Regions from separate parts of the Pectobacterium wasabiae CFBP 3304 genome, predicted to be linked through region 1. Evidence: predicted binding sites of a transcription regulator. Region 1 holds the regulator's gene; each other region holds the start of a gene.
What was found. Region 1 encodes CRP, which controls carbon source genes, mostly activating them, when cyclic AMP is high. Its sites were predicted from a motif close to ATGTGANNNNNNTCACAT; they were not measured.
Positions count from the first base shown of each region.

Region 2: a site for CRP is predicted at 2,106-2,123, ahead of rbsD (D-ribose pyranase). Genes of this name have one in related genera too.
Region 3: a site for CRP is predicted at 3,992-4,009, ahead of udp (uridine phosphorylase). Genes of this name have one in related genera too.
Region 4: a site for CRP is predicted at 3,762-3,779, ahead of glpT (glycerol-3-phosphate transporter). Genes of this name have one in related genera too.

Region 1 is NZ_CP015750.1:1,157,959-1,163,880, forward strand. It holds gene A7983_RS05250 (ABC transporter ATP-binding protein) at 1-591, shown strand, start outside; gene A7983_RS05255 (LysE family translocator) at 658-1,260, opposite strand; gene A7983_RS05260 (hydrolase) at 1,367-2,383, shown strand; gene A7983_RS05265 (YheU family protein) at 2,385-2,621, shown strand; gene A7983_RS05270 (phosphoribulokinase) at 2,744-3,613, shown strand; gene A7983_RS05275 (OsmC family protein) at 3,776-4,183, opposite strand; gene crp (cAMP-activated global transcriptional regulator CRP) at 4,558-5,190, shown strand; gene argD (bifunctional acetylornithine/succinyldiaminopimelate transaminase) at 5,299-5,922, opposite strand, start outside.
Region 2 is NZ_CP015750.1:1,743,053-1,748,974, forward strand. It holds gene qseC (quorum sensing histidine kinase QseC) at 1-572, opposite strand, end outside; gene qseB (quorum sensing response regulator transcription factor QseB) at 569-1,231, opposite strand; gene A7983_RS07810 (YgiW/YdeI family stress tolerance OB fold protein) at 1,491-1,886, shown strand; gene rbsD (D-ribose pyranase) at 2,203-2,622, shown strand; gene rbsA (ribose ABC transporter ATP-binding protein RbsA) at 2,630-4,135, shown strand; gene rbsC (ribose ABC transporter permease) at 4,143-5,111, shown strand; gene rbsB (ribose ABC transporter substrate-binding protein RbsB) at 5,137-5,922, shown strand, end outside.
Region 3 is NZ_CP015750.1:1,955,269-1,961,190, forward strand. It holds gene A7983_RS08780 (methyl-accepting chemotaxis protein) at 1-252, shown strand, start outside; gene A7983_RS08785 (methyl-accepting chemotaxis protein) at 1,281-2,945, shown strand; gene A7983_RS08790 (dienelactone hydrolase family protein) at 3,033-3,860, opposite strand; gene udp (uridine phosphorylase) at 4,187-4,957, shown strand; gene A7983_RS08800 (tyrosine-protein phosphatase) at 5,107-5,889, shown strand.
Region 4 is NZ_CP015750.1:1,299,361-1,305,282, forward strand. It holds gene glpC (anaerobic glycerol-3-phosphate dehydrogenase subunit GlpC) at 1-713, opposite strand, end outside; gene glpB (glycerol-3-phosphate dehydrogenase subunit GlpB) at 710-1,972, opposite strand; gene glpA (anaerobic glycerol-3-phosphate dehydrogenase subunit A) at 1,962-3,632, opposite strand; gene glpT (glycerol-3-phosphate transporter) at 3,953-5,302, shown strand; gene yigL (sugar/pyridoxal phosphate phosphatase YigL) at 5,401-5,922, opposite strand, start outside.

The DNA.
Region 1 (5,922 bases):
GTGTTGGCGCTGATCGTCTGGCAGCGTCCGAATCTCCTGCTGCTCGATGAACCGACCAACCACCTCGATCTGGATATGCGTCAGGCATTGACCGAAGCGTTAATCGATTTTGAAGGCGCGCTGGTTGTCGTCTCGCACGATCGACACCTGATCCGTTCTACCACCGACGATCTCTATCTGGTACACGATCAGAAAGTAGAGCCGTTCGATGGCGATTTAGAAGATTACCAACAGTGGCTGGTCGGCCTGCAACGTCAGGAAAATGCGGCCGATGAAGCGCCCAAAGAGAATGCAGCCAACAGTGCGCAGGGTAGAAAAGATCAGAAACGTCGTGAAGCCGAATTGAGAACACAAACTCAGCCGCTGCGTAAACAGATAACCAAGCTTGAGCAGCAGATGGAAAAGCTGGGTGAAACGCTGGCAGCGCTTGAAGCCCGACTGGCGGACAGTGCAATCTACGATATCAGCCGTAAGGCCGAACTCACTGACTGCCTGCAACAACAAACCAAAGTAAAAATCGAGCTAGAAGAAACAGAACTGTCCTGGCTGGATGCGCAGGAACAGTTAGAGCAGATGATGCAGAGCGAATGAATCTGGTCTCTCTCACCGGAAAGGCGTCGCGAGCGAAAAACCGCTCGCGACTTTATCAAACCAGCACTAATGCCAAATCAACAGCACGCAGGCGGCGGTCAGCAGCCCCATTGACACATTGAAGATAATCCACGCTTTCTTACTGCGCAGCAGTCGCCCAATCATCGTACCAAACCCGAGCCAGATGACGCCGGAAACCAAATTCACCAGCACAATGCCGATGCTTATCGCGATCACCGAATGGTTATAGCCTTCACCCGCCAGACTAAAACTGGCAACCGCGCCCAGCGCCATCAGCCACGCTTTTGGGTTCAGGAATTGTAGTAACCACCCTTGATAAAGCCGGATCGGCTGGGGCGGAGCAACGGACGTTTCCAGCCGTTCGTAAGCCGCCGTGGCGATTTTCCACGCCAGCCAGAGCAGGTAAGCACTACCGAGGACTTTCAGGATAAAATGCAGCGAAGGGTAAATCAGAATCAAACCGCCGACGCCGAATGCCACCAGCAGCAAAATACTCTGCATCCCCAGCATGATGCCGACCATCAACCACAGTGAACGCATAAAGCCAAAATTCGCGCCCGAGGTCGTCAACAGCATATTATTCGGCCCCGGCGTGATAGCCGCTACCCACAGAAAACCCAACATCGAAAGAAATAAACTCAGTTCCATTATTTGTGGGCGCTCCTGACCCAAATGTCGTACCAACTGGCAGCATTGAAGCTAACAGTGTGATATTGATCGTACAAGAGCCGACAACAAGATTTTCATATCCTTTATGCATGACCATTTTCGTCCGCTAAGCGGTGCCCATAATCCGCATCTGCAAACGCTATTACCGCGCCTGATTCGGCGTCACGCGCAGTTCTCGCCAGTCTGGCAGCCGCTTGAATTACCCGACGGCGATTTTGTCGATCTGGCGTGGAGCGAAGCGCCCGAGCAGGCTAAGCATAAACCGCGCGTGGTGCTGTTTCACGGATTGGAAGGCAGTTTTCATAGTCCCTATGCCCACGGCCTGCTGCATGCCTGCAAACAGCGTGGCTGGCTGGCCGTCATCATGCATTTTCGCGGGTGCAGCGGTAAGCCCAACCGGATGAAGCGTATTTATCACTCCGGTGAAACCAGCGATGCCAGCTATTTTCTGCATTGGATGCAAGAGACGCTGGGCGGGGCTCCTACCGCCGCCATCGGCGTTTCTCTCGGCGGCAACATGCTGGCCTACCTGCTCGGTCAGCAGGGCGAAGCCTGTTCCCTGTCCGCCGCCGCCATCGTTTCCGCCCCCTTAATGCTCGAGCCCTGTAGCCGTCGGATGGAACAAGGTTTCTCGCGCGTCTATCAGCACTACCTGCTGCGTCTGTTGAAACAAAACGCCGGCCGCAAGCTGGCAGCCTACCCAGACACGCTGCCGATTCAGTTGCCGCAGTTGAAGCGAATCCGTCAGTTACGCGAGTTTGATGACGTCATTACCTCACGTATCCACGGCTTTCGCGATGCGGCTGACTACTATCGACGCTGTAGTGCTCTGCCGCTATTGCCTAAAATACGCAAACCGCTGCTGATCATCCACGCAAAAGACGATCCTTTCATGACGCCGGAGGTGATTCCCGATCTGTCGCAGTTACCGTCTAATATTGAGTATCAGCTAACGGAACATGGTGGGCACGTCGGCTTCGTAAGTGGTACGTTATTGAAACCGGAAATGTGGCTGGAACAGCGCATTCCCAACTGGCTTAGCCCATTTTTGGACCACGCCACCGATTCTTCTTCAGGAACCCTTTTTACTCAGGAAACATAGCGTGATTATTCCCTGGCAACAGCTCGATCCAGAAACGCTGGATAACATCATCGAATCGTTCGTGCTGCGCGAAGGCACTGACTACGGCGAACAGGAGCGCTCGTTGGCACAGAAAGTGGAAGATATCCGCAGCCAACTCCAATCGGGCGACGTAGTTTTGGTGTGGTCTGAGTTACATGAAACTCTCAATATTATGCCACGCGGCCAGCTCAATGCAGGAGGGCATGCCCCTTATTGATCATGGCGAAAGGCGTGAAAGAGCGCGCCAAACATGCTAACAATGGGAACCATTACGTCTTTTTTGAGGATGCACGCAGGCTTCAGCCTATGTGGCATCGCGATCATGGAGTCACGCGCCTTATGTCACATCAGCATCCGATTATTGCGGTTACCGGCTCCAGCGGAGCAGGTACCACGACAACCAGTCTGGCCTTTCGTAAGATTTTCCAGCAGTTTGATCTACGCGCAGCCCAGTTGGAAGGCGACAGCTTTCACCGCTATACCCGCCCGGAAATGGACATGGCAATCCGCAAAGCGCGTGATTTAGGGCGACACATCAGCTATTTCGGCCCGGAAGCGAATGATTTCAGCCTGCTGGAACAATCGTTTATCGAATATGGCCTGCATGGGCGCGGCCAGACGCGGAAATACCTGCATACCTACGATGAAGCGATCCCCTATAATCAGGTTCCCGGAACATTCACACCGTGGGAACCGATGCCGGAACCCACCGATATCCTGTTCTATGAAGGGCTGCACGGCGGCGTAGTCACCGAACAAAATGACGTGGCACAGCATGTGGATTTGCTCGTCGGCGTGGTGCCAATCGTCAACCTGGAGTGGATTCAAAAGCTGATTCGTGACGTCAATGAACGTGGCCATTCACGTGAAGCGGTGATGGATTCCGTTGTCCGCTCCATGGAAGACTACATCACCTACATCACGCCGCAGTTCTCTCGCACCCATATCAACTTCCAGCGCGTGCCTACCGTGGACACCTCTAACCCGTTTGCCGCCAAGTCGATTCCGTCACTGGACGAAAGCTTCGTCGTCATTCACTTTCAGGGGTTGGATAATATAGATTATCCCTATCTGCTCGCTATGCTGCAGGGTTCGTTTATCTCCCACATCAACACGTTGGTCGTTCCCGGCGGGAAAATGGGGCTGGCGATGGAGCTCATCATGGCACCGCTGGTGCAGCGACTGATAGAAGGGAAAGCCATCGAATGAGCAAAGCTGGGCACGGTAACACGAGCCAAGAGAATAATGCCGATCGTTTAAGCATCGAGATACACGAGCCGGCCACAGGGGTGAGGCCTCCTGCGGGAACCTCCTCTGTGTTTCCCCTAATAGCGGGCTTAAGTGATCAGCATTAGTGCCTCAAGAAAAAGATTATGCCAGCACTCTAATTTCGTGGCTGTGCGTCACCTCAACGGCTTTGCCCAGCATCAATGCCACAGAGCAGTATTTTTCCGCTGACAGGGCAACCGCCCGCTCGACGACTTTATCGGTCAATCCTTTCCCCGTCACAATAAAATGCAGATTGATATGGGTAAATAAACGCGGCGCTTCAGAGCGGCGTTCCGACGTCAATTTCACCTCACAATCCGCCACATCATTACGGCCCTTTTGCAGAATCGATACCACATCAATCGCGCTGCATCCTCCTACGGACATCAACACCATTTCCATCGGACTGGGCGCTTTATCGCCAGAATTACCATCCATCAATATCTGATGTCCTGATGCCGATTCGCCCAAAAACGTTAAGCCTTCAACCCATTTTACCCGAGCCTGCATGATGCCTCTCCACTAAAAATTTTTTGAAAATTTATATCGTTACTGTACAAAAACCAGCGTTAATCAGAGCTTTGTCATGCTGAAGCGAGACAACACAAGACACATCATTAAAGCTGTGTTAAAACAAAAATAGAATAGACCTTTTCTGGACAAACCCAGAAACGAAGAAGATGATGACGTAGCCAGACATACCCAGCCACGTTTACGGTGCGGCAAGGTAGCAGCCGGAAAATCAAGGGTACAGTGGTTCCAGTATATTCCCTGACGTCATTCTGCCTAGACTGAATTTTATTTTTTTAGCAGTTAAACACGCCGTACAGGGAACTCTGACCCCTGTAATTTGCGCAGTGAATTACAACAGAGGATGATAGCGAATGGTTCTCGGCAAACCGCAGACAGACCCAACTCTCGAATGGTTCCTTTCCCATTGTCATATCCACAAGTATCCATCGAAGAGCACGCTGATTCACCAAGGTGAAAAAGCAGAAACGCTTTACTACATCGTGAAAGGCTCTGTCGCAGTGCTAATCAAAGATGAAGAAGGCAAGGAAATGATTCTTTCCTACCTCAATCAGGGCGATTTTATTGGTGAGCTCGGCCTGTTTGAAGAAGGTCAGGAGCGCAGTGCTTGGGTTCGGGCAAAAACCGCCTGTGAAGTGGCTGAAATTTCATACAAAAAATTCCGCCAGCTCATTCAGGTTAACCCGGACATCCTCATGCGCCTGTCTGCGCAAATGGCAAACAGACTTCAGGTAACCTCAGAAAAAGTCGGCAACCTCGCCTTCCTTGATGTGACTGGCCGTATCGCCCAAACATTACTCAACCTGGCCAAACAACCTGATGCCATGACACATCCAGATGGCATGCAAATTAAAATTACCCGTCAGGAAATTGGGCAAATCGTTGGCTGCTCGCGTGAAACCGTGGGCCGCATTCTGAAAATGTTAGAAGACCAGAATCTGATCTCTGCACACGGTAAAACGATCGTCGTTTACGGCACTCGCTAAATCCCTGTCGCAGTACTACCCTACCAATAAAAAAGCGTGAAGCCTCGGCCTCACGCTTTTTTTATCGCACAATGCGTACAAAACGGTTTATCACAAAATATCGTGAACTCAGTTCGCGGTATCAACCACTTGAGCGACCGCTTTGGCGAATTTCGCCATCCCCTGCACAATATCATCTTCATCAATGATCAAAGACGGCACAAAACGAATGACGTTCGGCCCCGCCATCAACACCATAAGCCCCTGTGCCGTTGCGGCAGCCAGAAATTCGCCCGCACGACCATGCCACTGCGGTTTCAGCTCTGCACCCAACAGCAGCCCCATACCACGTACCTGATCAAATACGCTGTACTGCTGGTTGATTCTCTCCAGTTCACTAACAAAGCGATCGTGACGATCCGCTACGCCCGACAGCACTTCTGGCGTATTGATGATATCCAGCGCGGCTTCAGCGACCGCACAAGCTAGCGGATTGCCACCATAGGTCGTTCCGTGTACCCCAACCGTCATGGCTGATGCAATCTCTTCCGTCGTCAGCATCGCGCTAATCGGGAAACCACCACCCAGCGCTTTCGCGGTAGTGAGGATATCTGGCGTAATGCCATAGTGCATATAGCTGAATAATTTACCGGTACGCCCCATCCCACTCTGTACTTCATCAAACACTAGCAGCGCTTTATGTTGATCGCACAAGTCACGAACGCCCTGCAAAAATTCAGGCGTAGCCGGGGT
Region 2 (5,922 bases), 590 kb from region 1:
CGTTTTAGCGGTGAGAGCTCACGTGTCACCAGCCAGAAAAGCAGTGCCAGCATGATTGGCAGGGTGAACAGCCAGGGCATCAGGTTGGTTTTTACAATATCCAGCGTCATATCCTGACGGTATTCCCATTCCTGACCCACCGCAATCACGTAACGATCATCCTGCGTCGTCAGCCAGACGATACGCCACGCGTCGTTGTCATCGCGCAGTTTGCCGTCGGTGAAGCCGTTATGTTTATAGTCAAAAATGAAATCTTTGCCGTTCTCTCCATCGTTCAACACCATTTTCCCGTCGCGGGTAAAAATGGCGAAGGCCAGCGCATCATCATCCTGCTTGCCTCGGTTTTTATGTACCAGATTTTTGGTTTTAGGTAGAGAAGCTGACTGGATCCGCAATTCATCGGGATTCATGGTGGCCAGACGCTTGGCAAACAGCATTTGCTGGGTATCAAATAGTTCATTGATGTTATGGCGTGTTTGAGACCACGCAAGCAGACTGGCGGCACTCCAGCACATTACTGTCAGCAGCGCAAAACCTACAATCAGACGTAAACGCAGGCTGAGTCGGCTCATGGTGCGTCCCCCAGAATATAGCCAATGCCATGCACGGTACGGATAAACGCACTGCCTAGCTTTTTGCGCAGGTGGTGGATATGCACTTCGACAGCATTGCTGGAGACGTCATCGTCCCAGCCGTAGAGCTTTTCTTCCAACTGCGCACGTGTGAGCACGCGGTTTGGATTGAGTAAAAACAGTTCCAGCAGAGCCAGCTCGCGTGATTTTAGTATCAACGGTTCACCGTTAAGCGTGGCGATCCGCGAGCCCGGTTCAAGGGAAACCGCGCCGTGTATTAATGCAGGTTGGAGCTGACCATGACGGCGGCGAATTAGTGCCTGTAGGCGAGCAGCAACTTCTGTCAGCGCAAAGGGTTTACATAAATAATCATCGGCCCCCTGCTGCAATCCTTCCACGCGTTGTTCCAGTGCATCGCGGGCGGTCAGAATCAGCACCGGTTCGTCATGTCCAGCCTGACGCCACTGGCGCAGAATATCCATCCCATCCATACCCGGCAGGCTGAGATCGAGCACCACGGCGTCATAAGGGGCGGCCTTCAATGCGGTGGCACCCGCTTTACCTTCCGTAAACCAGTCAATAGTAAAGCCCAGTTTGGTCAACCCAGCTTTTAGACCATCACCGATCAGGCGATCGTCTTCGACTAACAATATTCTCATGGCCGCCTCGCAGGGAATGTACCGCTGTCGCATTTACGCCTTTCCCGGTTTTATACGAAATCGTGGGGTGATGTGTACAGGACAAATCGCTGAAACCGGGCGATTTCAGCAATATAAAAAAATAAAAATGTAAAGGATGACTCCTTAAGATTCTGTTAAGAACGGTTTGTTTTAATCCTTCCCGAAGACCGATTACTCCCGCAGGTTGACTGCGAAACAGTTAACTTTGAAAAAACAGGCAAAATAAGGAAGGAATACGATGAAAAAAGTCGCTGCGTTATTCGCTATTACCGCTCTGGTTTCTGCACCCGTATTTGCTGCACAAAGCGGCGGTGGTTTCGTCAACCCAGAAACGCCGGCGGTTGGCACACATAAAGGGGGATTTATCGATCCACAGAATTCCCTCACGACGGTAGCTAAGGCTAAAGATCTGCGTGATGATAGTTGGGTTACGCTGAGCGGTAATATTGAAAAACGGATCGGTGATGAGAACTACCTGTTCCGCGATGCGACGGGCACGATAGAAGTTGAAATCGATCACAAGCGTTGGAATGGCCAGATGGTTTCGCCCACGGATAAAGTGGAAATCCAGGGGGAGTTGGATAAAGACTTCAACTCTGTCGAACTGGATGTGAAGCAGATCCGTAAACTCTAATCCGTTATCTTCAATTCTCAAGTGGTGGGCTGTTGTCCGCCATTTCCCTATTTATCAATCATCTATACCTGTCATTTTTCACGTTGGCTATATTGATTCACCCAAGTAATCGACGTGATCAAGCTCACCAAGACGCCTTTCTTTGCCATCTTCCTGAAACTTGAATCATCTAGAGTCAGTAACCACATCATGTTGTCTTTATTTTTTGTTAGCGAAACGTTTCGATGGTGATCACATTTTTTTTATTTCTTCGTTGCCTTTCTCTCTTCTTTTTCTAGAATATTATCAGCGAAACGTTTCGCTGGTGGGGTGAGAGATGAAAAAAGCAGCACTATTGAATTCAGATATTTCTTCCGTGATTGCTCGACTGGGGCACACCGATAGCCTTGTTATTGGTGATGCTGGTTTACCAATTCCAGAAACGACGACTCGTATCGATCTGGCGCTGACGCACAATGTGCCGACGTTTTTGCAGGTGGTTAATATTGTCACCAGTGAAATGCAGGTCGAGGCCGCTATTCTGGCGGAAGAGATGATTGAAAAGAACCCCGCGGTCCATGACGCATTACTCGATCAATTGAAGCAACTTGAACAACATCAGGGAAACTCAATTGCATTGCACTATGTCAGCCATGAAGAATTTAAAACCCAAAGCGGCAAAAGCCGGGCCATCATTCGCAGCGGAGAGTGCTCCCCGTATGCCAATGTCATCCTTTGTGCTGGCGTAACGTTCTGAGGCATCAATGCAACCTTTACTGCAACTGCAAGGCATCATGAAATCTTTTCCCGGCGTTAAAGCGCTTTCCGGTGCGGCACTCAATGTCTATCCAGGAAAAGTGATGGCGCTGGTGGGCGAGAACGGTGCGGGCAAGTCCACCATGATGAAAGTCCTGACCGGGATCTATCGTAAAGATGCCGGCAGCATCCATTTTCTAGGGCAAGAGGTGGATTTCAATGGACCGAAAGCGTCTCAGGAAGCAGGTATCGGTATTATCCATCAGGAACTTAACCTGATTCCCCAGCTTACGATTGCCGAGAATATCTTCCTCGGTCGTGAATTTACCAATCGCTTCGGTCGTATTGATTGGAACAAGATGTATGCGGAAGCCGATAAGCTGCTGAAACGCCTTAATTTGCGCTACGACAGTCGCCGTATGGTGGGGGATTTATCGATTGGCGATCAGCAAATGGTGGAAATTGCCAAGGTTCTGAGCTTTGAATCGAAAGTCATCATCATGGATGAACCGACCGATGCCCTGACCGACACCGAAACTGCGTCGTTATTCAGTGTGATCAAAGAGCTGCAATCTCAGGGATGCGGCATCGTTTATATTTCCCACCGTTTGAAAGAAATCTTCGAAATCTGCGATGACATTACCGTTTTCCGCGATGGTCAGTTTATCGGCGAGCGTCCGGTAAGCGACTTACAGGAAGATACGCTGATTGAAATGATGGTGGGCCGCAAGCTGGAAGATCAGTACCCACGTTCGAATAAAGCGCCGGGAGAGGTTCGCCTTAAGGTGCAGAACCTGTCTGGGCCTGGTGTAGACAGCGTCAGCTTTACGGTACGGAAAGGTGAAATCCTGGGTGTCGCAGGGTTGATGGGCGCGGGCCGTACTGAACTTATGAAAATTATCTACGGCGCGCTGCCGCGTACTGGCGGCAATGTGACGCTGGATGGTCGAGACGTAGTGACCCGTAAACCGCAGGATGGTTTGGCCAACGGCATCGTTTATATCTCTGAAGATCGCAAGCGAGATGGTCTGGTGCTGGGCATGTCGGTAAAGGAAAATATGTCGTTAACCGCACTGCGCTATTTCAGCCATGCTGGCGGTCGTCTCAAACATGCTGAAGAACAGTTGGCGGTCGCTGACTTTATTCGCCTGTTCAACGTTAAAACGCCTTCTATGACGCAGCCTATCGGCCTGCTTTCCGGTGGTAATCAGCAAAAAGTGGCGATTGCCCGTGGCCTGATGACGCGCCCCAATGTCCTGATCCTTGATGAGCCGACGCGTGGCGTCGATGTGGGGGCGAAGAAAGAAATTTATCAGTTAATCAATCAATTCAAAGAAGAAGGGCTGAGCATCATATTGGTGTCATCCGAAATGCCTGAAGTCTTGGGAATGAGCGATCGCATCATTGTGATGCATGAGGGGCGCTTGAGCGGTGATTTCTCGATTGAGCAAGCAACCCAGGAAGTACTGATGGCTGCGGCCGTTGGTAAGCAATACGGCGCAAAGCAGGAGTAAGTCAGACATGAGTTCTCAATCTATCGCGGCAAAACGCTGGTTCAGCAAAGAGTGGTTACTGGAGCAGAAATCGCTGATCGCGCTCCTGATCCTGATTGCGGTTGTTTCTGCCATGAGCCCTAACTTTTTCACCCTGAATAACCTGTTCAATATTCTCCAGCAGACATCGGTTAACGCCATTATGGCCGTCGGTATGACGCTGGTGATTCTGACCTCGGGAATCGACTTATCGGTGGGTTCACTGTTGGCACTCACCGGTGCTGTCGCGGCTTCCATCGTTGGGCTTGAAGTGAATGCGCTGGTGGCAGTATTTGGTGCACTGGCACTGGGCGCGCTGATTGGCGCCGGCACGGGTGTCATCGTTTCCAAAGGCAAAGTGCAGGCATTTATCGCTACGCTGGTCATGATGCTGTTACTGCGTGGTGTAACGATGGTTTATACCAACGGTAGCCCGGTTAATACCGGTTTTTCCGATGTGGCAGATGCTTTTGGCTGGTTCGGTATCGGTCGCCCGTTGGGTATTCCGACGCCAATCTGGATCATGGCTATCGTCTTCGCTGCAACCTGGTACATGCTGCACCACACGCGCCTGGGGCGCTATATCTATGCGCTGGGCGGTAATGAATCCGCGACCCGTTTGTCCGGTATCAGCGTGGATAAAATCAAGATTATTGTCTATTCCCTGTGTGGGCTGCTGTCTGCTCTTGCGGGAATTATCGAAGTTGCACGTTTGTCCTCTGCACAGCCTACCGCGGGTACAGGGTATGAACTGGATGCCATCGCCGCGGTGGTATTGGGCGGCACCAGTCTGGCAGGAGGCAAGGGGCGTATTGTAGGCACGTTGATCGGCGCACTGATCCTTGGTTTCCTCAACAACGGACTGAATTTATTAGGTGTTTCTTCTTACTACCAAATGATCGTCAAAGCAGTCGTCATTTTGCTGGCGGTTCTGGTAGATAACAAAAGCAGTAAATAACCTTCATTCACACAGGAATTGAGTTATGAATATGAAAAAGCTGGCTACTCTGGTTTCCGCTGTTGCGCTGAGCGCGACTGTCAGTGCTAATGCCTTGGCCAAAGATACGGTTGCTCTGGTGGTTTCTACGCTGAATAACCCGTTCTTTGTTTCCATGAAAGAGGGGGCACAGAAAGAAGCTGACAAACTGGGCTATGAGTTGATTGTGCTGGATTCTCAGAATAACCCTGCGAAAGAACTGGCTAACGTTCAGGATTTAACGGTACGCGGCACCAAAGTGTTGCTGATCAACCCGACTGACTCTGATGCAGTAGGCAATGCAATCAAAATGGCCAATCAGGCCAAGATCCCGGTTATTACGCTGGACCGTGTCGCTAGCAGTGGTGAAGTTGTCAGCCACGTTGCTTCTGATAACGCTTTCGGCGGTAAAGTTGCCGGTGATTTCATTGCCAAAAAATTGGGTGAAGGTGCCAAGGTGATTCAGTTAGAAGGGATCGCAGGAACTTCTGCCGCACGTGAGCGTGGGGCGGGTTTCATGAAATCTGCTGAGAAAAATAAATTCGCTATGCTGGCAAGCCAACCGGCTGACTTCGATCGTACTAAAGGGTTGAACGTGATGCAGAACCTGCTGACTGCACACCCTGACGTTCAGGCGGTATTTGCACAGAACGACGAAATGGCGTTAGGCGCACTGCGTGCACTGCAAACCGCAGGCAAAACCGATGTGCTGGTTGTGGGCTTTGACGGTACTCAAGACGGCGTGAAAGCCGTTGAGTCAGGCAAGCTGGCTGCTACGGTGGCTCAGCGTCCA
Region 3 (5,922 bases), 800 kb from region 1:
GCCAGTCGCGAACAGAGTGATGGCATTAACCAGATGAATCTGGCAATTGGACAAATTGATACCACGACACAACAGAACGCGGCCCTGGTTGAAGAATCGGCTTCTGCGGCACAGTCCCTGCAATCACAGGCAACAGTGCTGGCGGAAGCGGTGAGTGCGTTTAAAATACAGTCGCATAGCCGCGGTAATGCCGAGTCTTATGCAGCGAGGCCGATGAGCACACCTATGCTGGCGCTGGCAAATAAAGAGTAAATTTACCGCCATAATTTGCCCGCGTTGCATCGCGACGTCTGCTTCATCAGGGGGGTAATGGCCTCCCTGATTCCGTTATCTCGCGATACCCGTCATACTTCAAGTTGCATGTGCGTTGGCTGCGCTACTCGGTACACTTACGTGCACCTCGCCCCGTTGGGGCCGCTGCCAGCAGCGTTCAAATCTGCCTTTGGCAGATTTGTCACTCACCCGAATCACTTACCCGAGTAAGCTCATCGGGATGAAATGAGAGACATCCTGTCTCTCACCGGATGCCAGCCGTTGGCTGGTCAAATTCGTTCCCGACGAATTTGTCCTTCCCTTGCCGCGTTATTCGGCCTTATGGCCTCACCCCTTCGGGGTCAGCGCAAGCGCTGCTCAAAAACGCCTTGCCGTTTTTGTCCTGAAACTCGAATTATTTAGGGTATATAGAGTAAATACGTTTTTTTCCCCTGCTTATTCAGTTTGTTGTCCTTTTTTAAGAAATATTCCATCTATTTATTTTTAATATCAAATATGTCTGACTATCATTTGATGTGGTTGAGGCGTTATTTTTGTTAATTATTGTTGAATTAACCTGTGATTTTTCCGATCGAAACTTAATTTTTGATAGTTACAATCTATTTATTGTCTGTTTTTGAATGATTTAAACGATCAATTTGTAAAGTTCAGAAACAAGTTGCCGATAAAACGAATAACACAGGAACGGCTATGGATGCACGAATACGGAGAGGGAAGGTCATCATTTCACCTCGATAACGTCTCCGCGGTCTTATCAACCGTATTTGTACCACTGTTAGATTTATTGCCACTTTTGCACCTCAACACCTGAGGAAAACTATTTGATTTTCGATCGCGCCTCTCATGCTGAGAACGTGCGTAAAAATGCCTGCCTCAAGGTATCTCTGGTATATCAGAAGGAAACCGCTTTTTCCTTCGGACAGCCAGCCATTCTCCGCCCTGTGGTCTATCACGCTGCGACATGTGCGCAACTGACCTTGCTATGCATTACCTAAAAGGAGTGAGACATGAATTTAGCAAACTGGCGTATTGGTTATCGATTGGGGGCTGGATTTTCCATCCTGATTCTGATGTTGTTTGCCGTAAGTATTTTTTCCCTGTCTAAGTTATCCGGCTTTCAGGACGGTGCCAGAGGCATTGTCAAAGACGTCTATCCACAAACGATGGATGCTAATAATCTCATCGACAATGTCACGAGTATTCTGGTGGCGTATCAGCGGCTGATGCTGGTTTCGGGTGAGGAACAGATCCAGACAAACGTGACTCGCGTGAATGAATTCCGTCAGGAAATTGGTCGTCTACTGGACAAGCTAGAAAGTCAAACTGTTGAAGAACGTTCGGTCACCCAGCTACGTGCGATTCGCGCGATTCGTACTGAGTTTCTGAAGTCTGGCGATAAAATCATTAGCGAAGTAGTCGCGGGCAATAGGGAAGCGGCGATCGAGGAGTTCAACAACAACCTGAACGTGGTTCAACGCCAATACCGTGATGCGGTGAAGCAATTAGTGAACTACCAGGATGATGCGATGGACACCTCTATTGAAGCCATGGCTGAGGTATACAGCGAGACACGTATTATTCTGCTGCTCATTCTGGCGTTAGGTGCCGTATTTGGGGCATTGATTGCCTGGTCGATCACGCGCAGCGTAACCCGGCCGATACAGCAGGCTTTGCAAGTAGCAGACAGAGTAGCGCAGGGCGACCTGACCTCACGCATCACTGTTACCAGCAAAGATGAAACGGGATTGCTGCTGCAATCGTTGGATCACATGAACACCAGCCTGAGCACGATTGTCGGACAGGTACGTGACGGAGCGGAAACGATCTCGACGGCGGCTTCACAGATTGCCGCAGGTAATCAGGATCTGTCATCGCGCACTGAAGAGCAGGCCAGCTCACTGGAAGAAACGGCGGCCTCGATGGAACAACTGACCTCCACCATTAAAAATACGGCGGAAAACACCCAACAGGCGACAGACATTGCGAATAAAGCCTCTGGTGCCGCCAAACAAAGCGGTGATGTCATGGTGTCCGTGACGCAGAAAATGCGCGGTATTCGTGATTCATCCCAACGTATGGCCGAGATTATTGGTGTGATCGACGGCATTGCCTTCCAGACCAATATTCTGGCACTGAACGCGGCGGTTGAAGCGGCGCGTGCGGGTGAGCAAGGACGTGGCTTTGCGGTGGTGGCAGGCGAAGTACGTTCTCTGGCACAGCGCAGTGCGACGGCCGCGCGTGAGATTAAGGACTTGATCGACGATTCTGTGAACAAAATTCAGGAAGGTATGTCGCTGGTGGATACTGCTGAAGAAACCATGGGCGGATTAACCGGCTATGTTCGGGATGTGAATGAGATCATCAGCGAAATCTCACAGGCCAGTCGTGAACAGAGCGACGGGATTAACCAGATGAATCTGGCGGTGGGACAAATTGATACCACGACTCAGCAGAATGCGGCTCTGGTTGAAGAATCTGCCTCTGCGGCACTTTCCCTGCAAGCACAGGCTTCCGTTCTGGCGGAAGCGGTGAGCGCGTTTAAACTGCTGCCGTATGGCAATGGCAAAGCCGCTTCTTATGCATCGACCCCAACACGAACCCCAACGCTGTCTTTAGCACCCGTGACGCCTGCGAAAGATCAAGGCAACAATGGTGACTGGACGACGTTCTAAGGTTGCTGGTGTAAAACGCTGAAACACAAACGCCGCCGTTGTTCGGTGGCGTTTTAGATCGTAGGTAAGAACATACGTGTGATGGTGCTACGCTACACCGTTTTTCTGGAACCATGCCAGCATCCGTTGCCAGCCGTCGCGTGCGGATTCTTCATGATAGCTAGGGCGATAATCGGCATGAAAAGCATGCCCGGCATCGGGGTAGACGATGATTTCTGCCGTCGCGTTCGCAGCGCGTAGCGCCTGTCGCATGATATCCACTTTTTCCAGCGGAATACTCTCGTCTTTCGCTCCGTATAATCCCAACACGGGCGCTTCCAATTCCGTTGCAATATCGACCGGATGTTTGGGGCTATTCAGCGTTTTCTCACCGGTGAATTTGCCGTACCAGGCTACGGCCGCTTTGAGTTGTGGATTGTGCGCGGCGTAGAGCCAGGTGATGCGTCCGCCCCAACAGAACCCCGTTATTGCTAGCTTGCTGGCATCGCCGCCCTGCTTAATCGCCCAGTTGGCGCTGTGATCGAGATCGGACAGCACCTGTGAATCGGGAACCTTATGCACCAGCTCAGTCAGGATTTGTTGAATGTCGTTATATTGGCTGGGGTCGCCCTGACGGAAATACAGCTCTGGGGCGATGGCCATATAGCCCTGTTTAGCCAGCCTGCGACAAACATCCTGAATGTGTTGATGAACGCCGAAAATTTCCTGCACCACCAGAACGATAGGGAGTGGTCCATCATGGTTCGTTGGCTTGGCGATATAGGCGGGTAGCTGCTCACCCTGAGAAGGGATGGTGGTTTCACTGGCAACGATACCGACAGAATCCGTGGTAATGATGGAGAAGCCCTGCGGTTTTACCGCCGGGGATAACCCTTGAGGAAGATGTTTGAAGGTCGTCTGTTCATCAGTCTTCATTACGCGCTCTCCTGTTATCGGTCTGCCGGGTTTCATGTGAAAGAGGGATGTCATGATAAATACTATCAATGATTAAAGAATCTACACTAGAAGACAATTAATCGGCAAAAATGAATTCCTTACCCAATAAAAAGTGATTTATGTCACGTTTTTTATGTATGTTGACTATTGTTTCTTTTTTATAGGTGACTGGCGTCACTCAAAAAGACGTAATGATGCGCTAAAGTCTTTTATTAGACGGATGCTTACAGACTGCGACAAGCGGGTTCGATGAGGCATTCGGCGCGATTTCTCTGAATACCCAATTGATTGCCCGGGAGGCAGTTATGTCTACATCTGATGTGTTCCATCTTGGTCTGGTCAAGAACGATTTACAGGGCGCGACGCTGGCTATCGTGCCCGGCGATCCTGAACGTGTCGAAAAAATTGCTCGCCTGATGGATAACCCGGTACATCTGGCATCACACCGTGAATTTACCTCCTGGCGTGCAGAGCTGGACGGTAAGGCAATCATTGTCTGCTCGACCGGTATCGGTGGGCCGTCAACGTCAATCGCGGTAGAAGAGCTGGCGCAGCTCGGCATCCGCACTTTCCTGCGCGTCGGTACAACGGGGGCGATTCAACCCGGTATCAATGTCGGTGATGTTCTGGTCACTACCGCCGCTGTTCGTCTTGATGGCGCGAGTCTGCACTTCGCACCAATGGAATTCCCCGCCGTCGCTGATTTCGGCTGTACCACGGCGCTGGTGGATGCGGCGAAGGCGTCAGGTATCGCGTTGCACGTGGGCATTACGGCGTCTTCCGATACGTTCTATCCCGGCCAGGAACGCTATGACACGTTCTCTGGACGTGTGGTGCGTCGCTTCCGTGGATCGATGGAAGAGTGGCAGAGCATGGGGGTGCTGAACTATGAAATGGAATCCGCCACGCTGCTGACTATGTGTGCCAGTCAGGGGCTAAAAGCCGGTATGATCGCTGGGATTATCGTGAATCGTACCCAACAGGAAATTCCTGATGTTGCCACCATGAAGCTGGCCGAGACGAATGTGATCAAGGTGCTGTTGGATGCGACACGCCGTTTGTTAGCGGCTGAATAAACACAAAAGTTGATGTTATTTTGGGCTGGTCATCGCAGAGGCCAGCCTTTATCTTAATAACTTGTTCTGGTTTATTGGGTTAACCTGCGACGCGCTCTGTGTGTGTAATACGGTTGCCTTGCTCGCCTTTCAACCTCGCAAGGAGATGTATGACCGAATCAACGTTGCTTCATCCCTCTTTATTACCGCTGGACGGCGGGATCAACTTCCGTGATTTAGGTGGTAACCGGGCTGCTGACGGGCGGCTTATCCGACACGGTAAACTTTTTCGCTCCGGTTCGCTGGATCTGCTGAGTCCGGCGGATTGTGAACACCTTGCTGGTGTGCCGATTTCTCACGTGGTGGACTATCGAGATACCGATGAAATTGCGCAGAAACCCGATGTACTGTGGACTGGGGCCAATTATCACGCTTATCCGGCCAATCCATTACGCCACGAGGTGACGGCCAACCTGGATTCGTTGGGGTCCGATGTACTGGCGGCATTTGATTCCCGCGCGTTTATGTTAGAACTCTACCGCCGTTTGCCCTTCAATAATTCCGCCTATAAGCAACTGGTGTCGCTACTATTACGGCCAGATGAGGGCGGGCTGGTACAGCACTGCGCGGTGGGGAAAGATCGCACAGGTATCGGTTCGGCACTGGTGATGTTTGCATTGGGAGCCGATGAACAGACCGTGATGGAAGATTACCTGCTCACAGATACCACGCTGACGCCATTCCGTCAGCAGTTGCTGGCGCATTTATCGGAAACGCTGAATGAGAAAGCGCTAGGGCAGTTCTCTTATGTGCTCTCCGTGCAGGAAGAGTTCATCGTGACGGCGTTGCAGGCGATCTATGAACGACATGGTTCGATCGATAGCTGGCTTGAAGTGGAATATGGGCTGGATAATCGTGCGAGGAATTATTTGCAGGATAAGTATTTGGCGTAGGGTATGTGTTTTAGGCCGGTCAACTGACCGGCC
Region 4 (5,922 bases), 140 kb from region 1:
AGAGACTTATGATTGATCGCCTCATCCAGCGACGTAATATTCGCGTGCGCCTGCTTTCTGGCCTTGTCGTGAAAACCATTGGCAATCAGCGGCACACCGCAGCACTTCTCTTTATTCAGCAACTGAACGCCAATACCCATCGCGTTAAAGACCTGAACCAGATCTTTACCTAACTGTGGATGGTTGTAGTTCACATAGCAGCCGTGGAAATACGCGACCTGCTCATCATAGGCCCGTTGCTTTGCAGCCTGCTGGCGATACCAGCGCCGGAAAGTACCGAACGAATATTTCGGCAACTGGCGACGATGGTCGATTTTCAACGCTTTATCCAACAACTGGCGCACCGGTTTCAGGCTGGTAGCCGTATTGACCAATGGCGCAAACGGCGTAGCAATCGATCCCATGAGGTCGGTATGGCTCAGAATGGCATCGCGCAGCGTCGGCTTATGAGTACTGTGTACCGCTTTCGCACGCTGAATGATGTCGCCGATTTTGACATCCGACGGACACGCAACTTCACAGCGTTTGCAGTTGGTGCAGTATTTCAGCGCATCATCATACAAAGCCGGATCTTTGCGCCGCAGGCGCTCGCCATCCGGCCCAGCCTGTTTCGGGCCAGGATAGAGCGGGTTCACGCGCGAAACCGGACAGTACGTGGTACAGACCGTACACTTGATGCAATCTTCAAAACTGTTGTCGCTAAGCAGGCTCATAGATTGCCCTCCTTCAAAATCTGTTCGGCAACATGGAGCGCACTGAGCAAGGAAACCCCTGCGCCACATCCCTGCACAATGGGGTCGAAACCTTCCAGCACCGCGCCAATCGCATACAGATTGTTGACCGTTTTTCCCCCGATACGCGGATGCAGATGTTCATCGACAATCGCACCAAATTGCATATAAGGTTGCGGCGCAAACACGTCCTGCTGGCTCCAATCCTCGCGCTGCTCAGCAAACCGAACATCCAGCCCAAAGACGGGTTCGGTCACCCGATCGAACTGTGTCACCAGCCCGTTACTGAAGAAACTTCCGCTCGCCAATACCGCATGCTTCGCCCGCAGCGGAATATCGCGATGATGGTGGCTATGGACTGCGATCTCCTGCGGCGACAGTGATGCGCGCACCGCGCGATCGCCCGGCATCACCATGCCGCCCAGTTGGCGAAAACGCTGTGACAGCGCCTGATGTAACCGTAGCCCGAGTACCGACGGCGGTAATGTCGGTAACAACAGCACCGGTTTACCTAACGCATCAGCCAGTTCACGCACGATCTCAGGGCGATCTAGCCCCAGACAGGCAGGCATGATGATGGCGTCGTTACCGTGGGCCAGAAGCGATAACTCTTCCACCAGCGCCGCGCGATTTTCCGGTCGATCAAGCACACGGGCGATATTTACCGCACGGAATTCGCTGGGGTTTTGACGTAACCGATCCAGCACGGGCAGCTTGAGTTCATCACTGCGTGCCGCGATCCCCTGCGTCTGAAGCGTACCGGCCACAATACGAGACTGAAAATCCAGAAAGCCTTCAATACCGGCAATGAGTGGGTTGTCGCCAAAACGGGAATCCGGCAGGCCACGTGTGACGCCGTCCACCGGGCTCAGCCAGCATGCGCGAAATTTACCTAACGGCGTCATACGCCAGTGATTGTGCCGATGGTCGCCCAACAGGGTGATATTGCTGCGCTCCAGCAACGCTTCCACCTGTGGTAGCAAGGCCGATACCGCTGCCGCGCCCATACGGGAATAAGGATGATGAGGAGCCTGACGCGCCAGCGCATCCAGCGCCTCAAGCGGCTGGTTAACGGGCTGCCCGTCAGGAAGATGGGAAAGTAAATCCAGTGCACCGGACGAAAAATGCAGTGCATTCTGCCCAGCGCTGACAATCGCGCAGCGTTTTCCCTGCTCCGATAACCGAATACCGCAGGTCAGCCCCGCCAGCCCGCCGCCGATAATCACAACATCATAGCGCATGACGATCCTCCTGACTGTCGCTGGCCGTCAGACCGCACAATCCCTGATAAATCCAACTGGTAAACTCGCTTTCGCGCAGCGCATTGCCCCACGCAATCGGGCGAATCCCTTTCCAGCGTTCGTTCAAAAATTGACTGAGCTGCGTGAGCGACTGTTCCGGCGTCGCGGTGCCCAGACGGCATAGCAGACCTGCCGCACGGCAGGCGCACAATTCACCCTGACAGGTGCCCATACCAACACGAGTACGCCGACGCAAATCAATCAGGTTATTCACCTGCAACGATTCCACTGCGTAGCGCACTTCTCCCGCCGTCACGGCCTCACATTCACACACCAGGCTGCGATCCAGACGTTCACCGGACAGCATTCTTCCAGCGCGTTCACCGTGGCGGTAAATCGCCGAACCGCGCAGCGGCGCAGAGAGCGGTTTTGCCGCAGGATAAGCAGATAAAGCATGAGGGGCGGTTTTCACCTCCTCCAGCGATTCAGAACCGGGCAGCGGCGTCTGTGCCGTCGAGCAAGCGACGTTATGACCCAGCTTTTTGCAGATAGCGTCCGTCACCCATTCCGCCATCAGGCGATAGGTCATCAGCTTGCCGCCGGTGATAGTAATAAACCCCTCCAGCCCGTCACGGCTGGCATGGTCAAGCAGCACAATGCCGCGACTCACGCTACGCCCGCTAGGATCGCTATCGTTGGCAACCAGCGGGCGAACGCCCGCATAGGCACGTAGAATTCGCGTGCTTGCCAGCGACGGCGCCAACATTGAGCCTTCCCGCATCAGCGTTTCCACTTCAGCAGGCGTCACCAGCATATTGTCGATTTGATCGTAGTCGATGTGGGTTGAGGTGGTGCCAATCAGCGAAATGGTATCGCCCGGCACCAGAATGTCGGCATCTGCCGGTTTACGACAGCGGTTGATCACCATGTTGTTAATGCGGTGCCCAAGAATCAGCAGCGCACCTTTTGCCGGGAACATGCGCACGCGCAGATCGGCATATTCCGCAATGTGTTGTCCCCAAATACCACCCGCGTTGACCACCACCTGCGCATATATTTCTGTTTCTACACCTTTTTTATGGTCGAAAACGCGCACGCCGGTAATACGATCGCCCTGACGAATCAGCCCAATGACCTCATGATAGGTTAGAACTTCCGCGCCATGCTCGCAGGCATCGATCATGTTGGCCGCCGTCAGGCGAAAAGGATCGACAGAGCCATCCGGCACGCGAACCGCACCAATCAACGTCGGATTTGCCGCAGGCTCCAGCCGTAGCGCTTCCTGCGGGTCTATTGCCTGCGCGCCAATCCCTGCCTGCTGGCAAGCGGTAATGAACTGCGTCTGCCAGCCGAGATCGTCTTCCGGCAAGGTGATAAACAGACCGTCGGTTGGCTCAATGCAATGGCGGGCGATCCGCCGGAGGATCTGGTTCTCTTCAATACATTCGCGGGCAGACTCACCATCGGTTACCGCATAGCGGGCACCGCTGTGTAATAAGCCGTGATTACGCCCGGTCGCTCCGGTCGCAATATCATAACGTTCAAGCAACAGGCAGCGCAGCCCACGCAGGGCACAATCCCGTGCCGTACCCGCCCCCGTCGCACCACCGCCGATGACAACCACGTCAGTTTCACGCCAGTTCCCAGTATTTTGCTTCATGTTCTCGCTCCAGGCGGAGGATATAGAGGGTATGTATGTTGCTATTGGGACACAAAAAGGAGGGTTAATGTTTGATAAAGAGCAAAAACGAACACTAAACGAAAATAAATGAGAGTTTAAAAACAATAAGTGTGATTTACATCACTAAAACCACACTGTGGAATTTTCCGATTCTGTTAACATGAGCGCAAAAATCGTCACAGTTTCATAAAAGTGTAACATTAGCGTCATGAATCACACTCATTTGCACGCTATCCCCTTACAATAACGTTCGTAATAGAACAAAAAAGCTATCGTTTTTTTTCGCATTGGAGATATCTATGCTGAGTATTTTTAGGCCCGCCGCCCACCAGCCACGCGTGTCGCAGGATCGTGTCGATCCCCTCTATCGTCGCCTACGCTGGCAGATTTTCATGGGGATCTTTTTTGGCTACGCCGCCTACTATCTGGTACGCAAAAACTTCACACTGGCAATGCCTTATCTGATTGAACAGGGCTTCTCGCGCGGTGACCTTGGCTTTGCGCTGTCCGGTATCTCCATCGCCTACGGCTTTTCCAAATTCATCATGGGTTCGGTATCTGACCGTTCGAACCCACGGGTTTTCCTACCTGCCGGTCTGATTCTGGCGGCTGCCGTCATGCTATTCATGGGCTTCGTACCGTGGGCAACCTCCAGCATTGCAGTCATGTTCGTCTTACTGTTCCTGTGCGGCTGGTTCCAGGGAATGGGCTGGCCACCGTGCGGACGCACCATGGTTCACTGGTGGTCACAAAAAGAACGTGGCGGCATCGTGTCCGTATGGAACTGCGCGCATAACGTCGGTGGCGGGCTTCCACCTCTGCTGTTCCTGCTGGGTATGGCCTGGTTTAACGACTGGAAAGCCGCACTCTACATGCCAGCCTTCGCCGCCATTCTGGTTGCACTCATCGCATTTGCCCTAATGCGTGATACCCCGCAATCCTGTGGTCTACCGTCAGTTGAAGAGTACAAAAACGACTATCCGGTTGATTACAATGAAAAAGATGAAGAAGAACTGACAGCTAAGCAGATCTTCATGCAGTACGTTTTCCCGAACAAACTGCTGTGGTACATCGCTATCGCCAACGTCTTCGTTTACCTGCTGCGTTACGGCATCCTCGACTGGTCACCGACTTACCTGAAAGAAGTTAAACACTTCGCACTGGATAAATCGTCCTGGGCTTACTTCCTGTACGAATATGCGGGTATTCCAGGCACGCTGCTGTGCGGCTGGATGTCCGACAAAGTGTTCAAAGGTAACCGTGGGGCAACGGGCGTGTTCTTCATGGTACTTGTCACCATCGCCACCATCGTTTACTGGATGAACCCAGCCGGTAATCCGGGTGTGGATATGGCGTGTATGATCGTCATCGGCTTCCTGATTTACGGCCCAGTGATGCTGATTGGTCTGCACGCACTGGAACTGGCACCGAAGAAAGCAGCCGGTACCGCAGCGGGCTTCACTGGCCTGTTCGGCTACCTCGGTGGCTCCGTTGCCGCCAGCGCCATCGTTGGCTATACCGTTGACTTCTTCGGTTGGGACGGCGGCTTTATGGTGATGATCGGCGGCAGCATTATGGCTGTGCTTCTACTGATTGTTGTTATGCTGAATGAGAAAAAGCATAAAGCAGAGCTAGCCAACCGCGCCTAACATTTGACGTGTGTTTTATGCGCGGCGTACTTGCTACGCCGCGCATCATCCAACCCCACCGCCTCACCCAGCACGTCGAGATCGTCCTTGGCGATGGATTACTTCAGAAACAGGTCTCGCAGGTAATTCGGCACCGCGCTGTCTGCATTAGAACCAATCACTTCGCGATCTGGCAGTAAATCCTTCAGGCGCTGATGCGCATTCTGCATGACGCAACCTTTACCCGCCATCGACAGCATTTCGTAGTCGTTCATGCCATCGCCAAACGCCACGCACTCTTTGAGCGAGAAGCCGATAATCTTCGCGACCTGCTCTAGCGCATGGCCTTTAGACACGCCGCCCGCCATTACTTCCAGACAACTGAGCGTCGAAAAGCTCACGTTGACCCGATCGCCCCAACGCGCGTTGATCGCTTCTTCCAACGGCAACAGTTGTTCGTGAGAATCGCAGGTAAAGAACACTTTGCTGATGCCATCGGTCTCAAGCAGTGTGGGTTCAAACAGCTTGTATTTAAAGATCGACTCTTTGAAGAAACGCTCTTCTTCAGCACGTGGACGGTTCATAAACCAGTCGTCGTCACGGTAAACGTGCGTCAGCATATCGGGGTTCGTGTGTACGAC